Regions from separate parts of the Rahnella selenatireducens genome, predicted to be linked through region 2. Evidence: predicted binding sites of a transcription regulator. Region 2 holds the regulator's gene; each other region holds the start of a gene.

Region 1 (3,282 bases), on a different contig from region 2:
TGAGTCCCTTTCAAGAGCTATGTGCAAGTACACTATTCCTCCGGGCGGAAACTTCCGCATCGGGGGGAAATCAACATCCTGACAACAACTGCCAGTGTGGCATTAACGACCAACGAAAATATGAAAATGAGCATTCGCGCAATCCTTACCCTGGTTTTGGCAGTTGCTGCATATAGCCAGGCGTCATTTGCTGTGGTCTACCCTCTTCCGGCGAACAATGGTCGTCTGGTCGGTGAAAACATCACGGTTACCGTTCCACAGGGCAGCAGCCTGCCTCTGGAACATTTTGCAGCGCAATACCAGATGGGTTTGAGCAACATGCTTGAAGCCAACCCTGGCGTTGACCCGTTCCTGCCAACTCCGGGCACCGTGCTGACGATCCCTCAGCAGCTGATCCTGCCGGAAACGCCACACGAAGGCATCGTCATTAACAGTGCTGAAATGCGTCTGTATTACTACCCGAAAGGCACCAATACCGTCGTCGTTCTGCCAATCGGTATCGGCGAGCTGGGCAAAGACACCCCGATGAACTGGGTGACGACTGTTCAGCGTAAAAAAGCGGGCCCGACCTGGACCCCGACTGCAAAAATGCATCAGGAATATGCCGCCCGCGGTGAATTCCTGCCAGCCGTCTTCCCTGCCGGCCCGGATAACCCGATGGGTCTGTACGCGCTGTACGTTGGCCGTCTGTATGCGGTTCACGGCACCAACGCCAACTTCGGTATCGGCCTGCGTGTAAGCCACGGTTGTGTGCGTCTGCGTGACGCAGACATCAAATGGCTGTACGACAATGTGCCGCAAGACACCCGCGTTCAGTTCATCAACGAGCCGGTGAAAGCCACCGTTGAGCCGGACGGAAAACGTTATATTGAGATCCACAATCCGCTGTCTTCCAACCAGGAAGAGTTTGATTCCCAGCAGCCGATTCCGATCACGCTGACCGGCAGCGCAAACACCGTTGCATCGTCTCCAACTGTTAACCAGACTGTGGTTCAGCGCGCAATCGAGATGCGTGCAGGTATGCCGGTGCAGATCAACTAACATTGATTGGTTCTTGATTTAGAATGCCCCGAAACAGTTTCGGGGCTTTTTTTTGAGATTTTTTTAGGACTTGCCGTCCTAAGACCTGCGTGTAGGGGCTTGAGCGGGAAAGTTGCGGTTTTTCAATAACTGAGTTCACTTTACGCGCTGCGCCGAAACCGCCAAAGAGGAAGGAGAGCGCCTCCCTCCTCGATCTCCCATGCTTTTTCTCAACCCGCGCTACCGCTGGCTGGCACTGTTTCAGCTGCCGCAGCTATTGCCCAGAAAACTTGCCGCTGCGCGGTTCCCTTACTCGTTTTCGAGCGGCTGGTTTGCTCTTCCCCCTGCGAAGTGGACGGTCGGGAGGAGGTTTAGCAAGCAACAGAGTCGCTAAAAACAACACCCCATCCCGGCCTTCCCCTCGAGATCATCCGAGCTACTAGTCACCTGCCTAAACTGTCATTAAAACGTCATAACTCTGACTTAACCTGCCGGTAACAAAATACAACAATCTGTGTTTTTTTATTTCTGACGGTTTATCAAAAGGAGTTTTGACCATGCAACAACCTCTCTCTCTGCTTGCCCGAGCACTCTCTGCCGCCCTGCTGGTTTCCGCATCCGCCAGCGCTTTCGCCGCCCAGCCGGACGCCCTGACAGACCGCGCAGCAAAAGGCGTGCTGACTGAACCGGGCGGCGCACGTCGTCTGAGCGGTGATCAGACGGCTGCGCTGAAAGCTTCGCTTTCGGATAAAACGGTGAAGAACGTAATCCTGCTGATTGGCGACGGAATGGGAGATTCAGAAATCACCTCCGCACGAAATTATGCCGAAGGCGCAGGCGGTTATTTCAAAGGCATCGATGCCCTGCCGCTCACCGGTCAGTACACGCATTATTCTCTGGATAAAAAGACACACAAACCAAGTTATGTGACAGATTCCGCCGCATCAGCCACCGCCTGGACGACCGGCGTAAAAAGCTATAACGGCGCGATCGGCGTGGACGTAAGCGGTAAAGATCACCAGACCATTCTCGAGATCGCCAAAGCCGCAGGCAAAGCGACCGGCAACGTCTCGACGGCAGAATTGCAGGACGCTACGCCAGCCGCCCAAATTGCGCATGTCACGTCCCGTAAATGCTACGGTCCGGAAGAAACGGCCGAAAAATGCGCCAGCAACGCGCTGGAAAATGGCGGACGCGGTTCCATCACTGAACAGTTACTGCAGGCCCGTGCCGACGTCTCGCTGGGCGGCGGCAAAAAATCCTTCAGTCAGCTGGCGAAAGCCGGAGAATTCAGCGGTAAATCCCTTAAAGACCAGGCGCTGGCACAGGGTTACGTGTGGGTAGAAAACGCCGGCCAGCTCAGCGCCATCACCCAGGCCGACCAGAATAAACCGCTGCTGGGCTTATTCGCCGACGGCAATATGCCGGTACGCTGGCAGGGCCCGAAAGCCACCTATCACGGCAACATCGATAAACCGGCCGTCACCTGCGAAACCAATCCGCAGCGCACCGCAGAGATCCCGACGCTTGCCGCGATGACCGAAAAAGCGATCGACCTGTTGAAAACCAATCAGAACGGTTTCTTCCTGCAAGTGGAAGGCGCGTCGATTGATAAGCAAGATCACGCCGCCAATCCGTGCGGTCAGTTTGGTGAAACGGTAGATCTGGATGAAGCGGTGCAGAAAGCTCTCGAATTTGCCCGTCAGGATGGCAATACGCTGGTGATTGTGACCGCCGACCATGCGCATTCCAGCCAGATTATTGAAGCCGACGCCAAAGCACCCGGCCTCACGCAAACGCTGACCACTAAAGATGGCGCGCCGATGACCATCAGCTACGGGAATTCCGAGGATGACTCGCAGGGTCACACCGGGACTCAGTTGCGGATCGCCGCGTTCGGGCCACACGCCGCGAACGTCGTCGGGCTGACCGACCAGACGGATTTGTTCTATACCATGCGGGAAGCCATGAATATTAAGTAAGCAGGAGGCGGCTGGTTTCTCACTTGCAGTGAGACGCTGTCGGCAGACTGAGAAAGTTTCGGTTTCTCAGTCGCCGTGAGGGCTGGATCGAGAATATTTCGGTTTTTCAATCACAGCTATCGCTCAGCGGCTGGCGCCGAAACCGACCAGAGAGGGGCCGTCCTGACCCTGTCTGGGTCGGTTTCGGCGAAGCGAGTTAAGTGAACGCGGTTATTGAGAAACCGAAACTTTCTCGACCTCTTATTAAAACCACCTTCAGGTCGTAACTGTTATACCTAAT
Region 2 (3,282 bases):
GCGTTGAGCGTAGCGCCGTCGAAATCAAGCAGGTAAACGCTTTTGGTTTTGCTGAGCTCATCAAAACTCAGCGCAATGGGTGAGCCGCTGTAACGGATATGTTCGGTTTTTGCGACGCACTGGGCGCGGTGAATATGCCCGAGTGCTACGTAATCCACCGGCGGAAAGGCCTGCGCCGGGAAGGCGTCGAGCGTGCCTATATAGATGTCGCGCACGGCGTCAGACGTGCTGACGCCGACGGTGGTCAGATGGCCGGTGGCGATAATGGGCAGCGGCACGCCAAGTTCCTGACGTTTAGCCAGCGCGGCCTGATACAGCGCGTCATAATGCGCCGCAATGGCTTCCTGCAAGGCGAGCTGTTTGTCGTTGCCGGACTGCCCGGCCTGGCTGGCAAGCAAATCGCGCGGACGCAAAAACGGAATGGCACACAACACCGCGCCGGGCTGGCCTTCGCGTGTGTTAAGCACCAGAACCTGTTCATCCAGTTTTTCGCCCACGGTGGCGATCACCCGCGTATTCAGGCACGAAAGCAGTTCGCGGGATTCATTGAGCGTGGCGACGGAATCGTGATTTCCGGCCAGCACCACCAGCTGACAGCCGGTTTGTTGTAATTCCACCACGAAGCGGTTATATAACTCGCGGGCGTAACTGGGCGGCGAGCCGGTATCAAAGATGTCCCCGGCGACAATGACGGCGTCCACCTGATGCTGTTGCACCTGACCGGTCAGCCAGCGCAAAAATGCCTGATGTTCAGCGGCGCGGCTTTTGGTAAAAAAGTACTGGCCGAGGTGCCAGTCAGAGGTATGGATCAGGCGCATGAGACTCCCGTGTGAACCCTGTATGACGACAATGGGGCAAAGTATAAACGTCAGCGGGGGAACCTGTCCCCGATAAATCAGACCAATTTCAGCAGGATGGCAGGAATTTACCTGTCATATTTGCCTTAAATGAACCATCATTTTCATTCATAAATCTGTCACAAAACTGACGCATAATGGCGCCCGCAATCAAATAAAAGATCGCTAACCTATTGGCAGGACCTACGATGGCTAGACGTATATTGGTGGTTGAAGACGAAGCTCCAATCCGTGAAATGGTGTGTTTTGTACTGGAACAGAATGGATATCAGGCAGTAGAAGCTGAAGATTTTGATTCAGCGATTGGCCAGTTAGTTGAACCTTACCCTGAACTGATCCTGCTCGACTGGATGTTACCCGGCGGTTCCGGTATTCAGTTTATTAAGCACCTTAAACGTGAAGCGCTGACACGCGAAATTCCGGTGATGATGCTGACCGCCCGCGGTGAAGAAGAAGATCGGGTGCGCGGCCTGGAAGTCGGTGCCGATGATTACATCACCAAACCGTTTTCACCCAAAGAACTGGTTGCCCGTATTAAAGCGGTGATGCGCCGGATTTCGCCAATGGCGGTCGAGGAAGTGATCGACATGCAGGGGCTGAGTCTGGATCCATCGTCTCACCGGGTGATGGCCAACGAGCAGGCGCTCGATATGGGGCCAACCGAATTTAAGTTATTACACTTCTTTATGACCCACTCTGAACGCGTTTACAGCAGGGAACAGTTGCTCAATAACGTGTGGGGCACTAACGTTTATGTGGAAGATCGCACGGTTGACGTGCATATTCGTCGTTTGCGTAAAGCGCTTGAAACCAGCGGACATGACAGAATGATCCAGACTGTTCGTGGTACCGGATATCGTTTCTCAACGCGTTATTGAGTCCCCCACAGCGGAGAATCTGTGTGTTAGAACGTTTGTCATGGAAACGTCTGGCCGGTGAGTTTTTTCTCTTTTGCCTGCCAGCGCTGATCCTCGGAATTTTCGTCGGCCATTTCGGCTGGCTCCTCTTTGCGTCGCTCGTCGCGGCGCTGGGCTGGAATTATTACAACCAGCTTAAACTCTCTCACTGGCTGTGGCTTGACCGCAGCATCACCCCGCCGAACGGGCGCTGGAGCTGGGAACCGCTGTTTTACGGGCTGAACCAGATGCAGGTGCGCAACCGGCGACGTCGTCGTGAATTAGGTCAATTGATCAAACGTTTCCGCAGCGGAGCTGAATCGCTGCCGGATGCAGTGGTTCTGACGACGGAAGAAGGCAATATCTTCTGGTGTAACGGACTGGCGCAGGATCTTCTCGGTTTCCGCTGGCCGGAAGATAACGGGCAGCATATTTTTAACCTGCTGCGTTATCCGGAATTCCGCACCTGGATCCAGACCCGTGACTTCAGCCGTGCCCTGAACCTTCAACTTAATAATGAACATTACGTCGAGTTTCGCGTGATGCCGTATTCCGAGGGGCAGCTTTTGATGGTGGCGCGTGACGTAACGCAGATGCGTCAGCTCGAAGGCGCGCGACGTAACTTCTTTGCCAACGTCAGCCATGAACTTCGTACGCCGCTGACGGTGTTGCAGGGATATCTGGAAATGATGGAAGACGCCAAGCTGGAAGAGCCGTTCCGCACCAAAGCGCTGGATACGATGCAGGAACAGACGCGGCGAATGGACGGGCTGGTGAAACAACTGCTGACTCTTTCGAAAATCGAAGCATCCGCCAATATCGATATGCACGAGAAAGTCGATATTCCGTTGATGCTGAGCATGCTTGAGCGGGAAGTGCAGACGTTGAGCGGTGGGAAACATGAGGTGGTGTTTCGCGTAAACGAAAAGCTTAAAGTCTTTGGCAACGAAGATCAGTTGCGCAGTGCGGTGTCGAATCTGGTGTATAACGCCGTGAATCACACCCCGCCGGGTACACGGATTGAAGTCAGTTGGCAGCAAATCCCGCACGGCGCGCAGTTCCAGATAAGCGACAACGGGCCGGGTATTGCGCCGCAGCACCTACCGCGTCTGACCGAACGTTTTTACCGTGTGGATAAGGCGCGATCACGCCAGACCGGCGGCAGCGGGCTGGGGCTTGCTATCGTGAAACATGCGCTCAGCCACCATAATTCGAAACTCGAAGTTCTCAGCGAAGTCGGCGTCGGCACCCGGTTTATGTTTACTCTGGCACCGAAACTGATTGTTCCTCAGGGGGCAGACTCCCCGGTCTCCGTAAAACCTTAATTTCTGTAATTTCCCTAAAGCCTGTTATCAGCCGATAGCAGGCTTTTTCATTTCTGTTTATGGAGTGAAGTCGCCTCGTGATCATGAATTTATTTCACGTCCCATGAAAATTCCTCTGTTGTAGGTGAACAGGCTGCATGACAGTATGGCCTTAAAGCCGTTTAGACATCCAGATGTCTATAAATAACGCAACGTAATTATTTA
Region 3 (3,282 bases), on a different contig from region 2:
CGAGTAATAGCGATCATCGCATTTAAATCCGACATATTTAGCCGTCAGATCGGCTCCGACCTGCTGAAGAAATGTTTTGAGCGGCACGCCTTTCCACTGCCCGATAGCGCTCCAGCCTTCAATGCAAATCAGCCGGGTGATCTGGCTTTCCTGCGGCAGGCGCTGAAGTTGTTCCAGCGTCCACGAGGCTTTCTTTTGCACCAGCCCGGACACTTCCAGCCGGTAATTCGGGATGTCGATTTCCGGCACATTGTATTCGGGGTAATACGCGTTGAAGCGAAACGGTGTCGTAATCTGGTCGGCGCGGTAAGTTTGCGCCAGCTTCTGCCCGCCAAATAACCAGCCCTGAACGCGGTCATTCCAGCGCGACATCGCCCACAGTACTTTGTCGACTTCGTCGCCGTCCTGCAAATTACAGCCGGTCAGCATGGAAACGGCACCGAGCGTTAATCCTGAGCGCAGCAGTAAACGGCGCTGGATATTCACCAGCTGCTTGCGCTGATCGGGCTCCAGAATGATTTTTGGCCGTTGTAATTTATCACTCATCGGCACCTTCCTCTTTATTCATTGCCTTGCCGCCGGTAATCATCGCCACAAATGTTCTCGGCACCAGCAGCACCATCAGGACATGAATGACCACAAACAGCATCACGCCACTCATCGCAAAAAAGTGCACATAACGGGCAATATCGAACCCGCCGAACAGCCACACCAGCCCGCTGAACTGCACCGGTTTCCAGATGGATAAACCCGATAACACCAGCAGAAAGCCCAGTAACAGAACGCCGCTGTACATCAGTTTTTGCACGGCGTTGTACTGGCCGAGTTTATGGGGCAGATGGAAGGTCAGGGCGCGAAGGGTATCGCGCCAGACGCTGCGGGCTGAAAACGGGAAAAAGTCCCGTTTAAAATGACCGCTGAAAACGCCCCACAGCAGATAAAACAGAGCGTTAGCCGCCAGCAGCCACATCACAGCGAGATGCCAGGCGATGTTGCCGCCCAGCCAGCCGCCGAGCGTGGTGTTTTGCGGGAACGTAAAGGTAAACAGGGGATCCGCGTTATAAATCCCCCAGCCGCTCATTACCATGCCAATCATTGCCAGAAGATTAATCCAGTGGCTGATACGCACCGGCCAGGAATGGATCCTGCGTTTTCGAACTGAAGAGGGCTGAGGTTTCACGGTAAATCTCCTGTTAAACAGCCTGATTACATCGGTGGCGCGATGCCGTCTTTACCGGCGGCGATGCCACGGGCAACCAGCGCACCTTTGTCATCTTTCATGGCGAACAGCACGATTTTAGTGCCCGGTTTCAGCAGGCTGCGGTCGCCCGGCGCCAGCAGAACCACAGGAACGTCGTCAGGAACAACGACCGTTTTCTCAGCATCGTGATACTTCACGGTCAGCGTGCGGCCATTGCTGTTGACCAGTTTGCCCACGGTACCGTTGGTCATGGTATTGATTTTCCCGTCAGCGGATTCAAACGGGTTAAAGCCTTCACCGCTGCCGCGCAGGCTTGGCGCAAAGACGTGGACTTCCAGCGCTTTCAGCGTGCCGTTAGCCTGAGGAACTGCGGCGGTACCGATGAAGCTGTCGGGTTTTATATCACTGATCTGGCCTTTGGTGACGGCGTTGATCTTGGTCTGGTCAGTCAGCTTCACATCGAGCTTTTCACCCTGACGGGTGGTGATTTGCACAGATGAGTCATTAACTGAATCAATGGTTCCGCGCGTCGGTTTAATCACGTTATCGGCCGCAAAGGCGGATGTCATACCGCTGCACATCAGCAGGGAACCCAGTAATAAACCGGCAAGGCGTGTAGGTGTGTTCATGATCAACTCTCCATTTTCTAGCGTTATTTCATTCTGTTAGATGAATCACTGAACCGGCCAGTGATGAATAACTTCATTAAGAGTGGACGATAAACCGGGATTGGTTGATGACAATTTAATGACAAAATTGTCATCAAAGGTGTCTGATGAAACTGATAAACTTCCTCTGAATCATTCTTTGGGAGAATGGTCTTGCGGCGCCGAGGGCCTGAATGCGGATACTGGTGATAGAAGATGATGTCAGCACAGGCGACTACCTGAAAAAAGGGCTGACCGAGGCGGGTTACAGCGTGGATCTGGCGCGCAACGGCGCGGATGGCCTGTTTCTGGCGCTGGAAGAGGGCTATGACACCGTGATCCTCGACGTCATGCTGCCCGGCCTTGATGGCTGGCAGGTGATGGAAGTGCTGCGTAAAAAAAGTGATGTACCGGTGCTGTTTCTGACGGCGCGTGACGAAGTGCAGGATCGCATTCACGGGCTGGAACTCGGCGCTGATGATTATCTGATTAAACCGTTTTCATTTACCGAGCTGGTGCTGCGCATCCGCACCTTACTGCGCCGCCCGACGGCACGCGAACCCGATACGTTTTCAGTCGCCGATCTGAATCTCGATGTGCTGCGCCGCCGTGTGACCCGTCAGGATCAGACCATCGCGCTGACCAATAAAGAGTTTATGTTGCTGGAGCTGCTGATGCGCCGGGAAGGCGAAGTGCTGTCGCGCACCATGATCGCCTCGCAGGTCTGGGACATGAATTTTGACAGTGATACCAACGTTGTGGATGTGGCGATTAAGCGCCTGCGCGCCAAGGTGGATCGCGCCTTTGAGGTGAAACTGATCCATACCGTGCGTGGCATTGGCTACGTTTGTGAAGTGCGCAATGACTAACGTGATGAAAGAAACTGCCCGCCCGTCCGCCTCAAAACGAGCGATGTCGCTGACCTTGCGGGCGACATTGCTGTTTGCGCTGATTGCCTCGCTGGTGGTCAGCGCCGTCGGTTTTTATCTCTATTATTCGATGGATAAAGAGCTGGTGCGCCGTGCGGATTATCAGGTCAGCGGACGCGTTCAGTATTTCCGCCATCTGCTGGCGAATGAATTTCCGCTATCGCAACTGAGCCGTAATCCCGGTTTGTTTGAAAATATGCTCGGCAATGAGCGCGATATTCTGACTTTCCGTCTCGAAGGCGAGCCTCCGTTGATTAACGTTAATCCTTCGCAGCTGATCTTACCGCCGGTTGCGCCTGTGGCCGACGGCCAGCCGCTCACCCTGAAAACGGTGCATCACCTGATGGCGCCGGACGGAACGCCGGTGCGCTTTGCCCGTGCAAGTGTGCAGATTGAGGATGGCAGAACGGTAGAAATTACCGGCGCGCATTTCATGACGGAAGAATCGCGTCTGCTGGAAACATTCCGTTGGGAAATCATTGGCGCGGTGCTGTTCGCCTATTTG

The links. Region 2 encodes PhoB, which activates phosphate uptake and scavenging genes when phosphate is short. Its sites were predicted from a motif close to CTGTCATAAAACTGNCNNAT; they were not measured.
Region 1: phoA (alkaline phosphatase) is a predicted target of PhoB. The motif match lies at 1,477-1,496, and genes of this name have one in related genera.
Region 3: ACLBVC_RS07285 (heavy metal response regulator transcription factor) is a predicted target of PhoB. The motif match lies at 1,936-1,955, and genes of this name have one in related genera.

The regions. Positions count from the first base shown of each region.
Region 1 covers NZ_JBKEZJ010000028.1:18,128-21,409, forward strand. Annotated here, with positions in the region: gene ACLBVC_RS23870 (L,D-transpeptidase family protein) at 121-1,041, shown strand; gene phoA (alkaline phosphatase) at 1,578-3,002, shown strand.
Region 2 covers NZ_JBKEZJ010000001.1:660,275-663,556, reverse strand. Annotated here, with positions in the region: gene sbcD (exonuclease subunit SbcD) at 1-818, opposite strand, end outside; gene phoB (phosphate response regulator transcription factor PhoB) at 1,046-1,735, shown strand; gene phoR (phosphate regulon sensor histidine kinase PhoR) at 1,759-3,078, shown strand.
Region 3 covers NZ_JBKEZJ010000003.1:340,904-344,185, forward strand. Annotated here, with positions in the region: gene ACLBVC_RS07270 (molybdopterin-dependent oxidoreductase) at 1-546, opposite strand, end outside; gene ACLBVC_RS07275 (cytochrome b/b6 domain-containing protein) at 539-1,180, opposite strand; gene ACLBVC_RS07280 (hypothetical protein) at 1,207-1,830, opposite strand; gene ACLBVC_RS07285 (heavy metal response regulator transcription factor) at 2,043-2,717, shown strand; gene ACLBVC_RS07290 (heavy metal sensor histidine kinase) at 2,710-3,282, shown strand, end outside.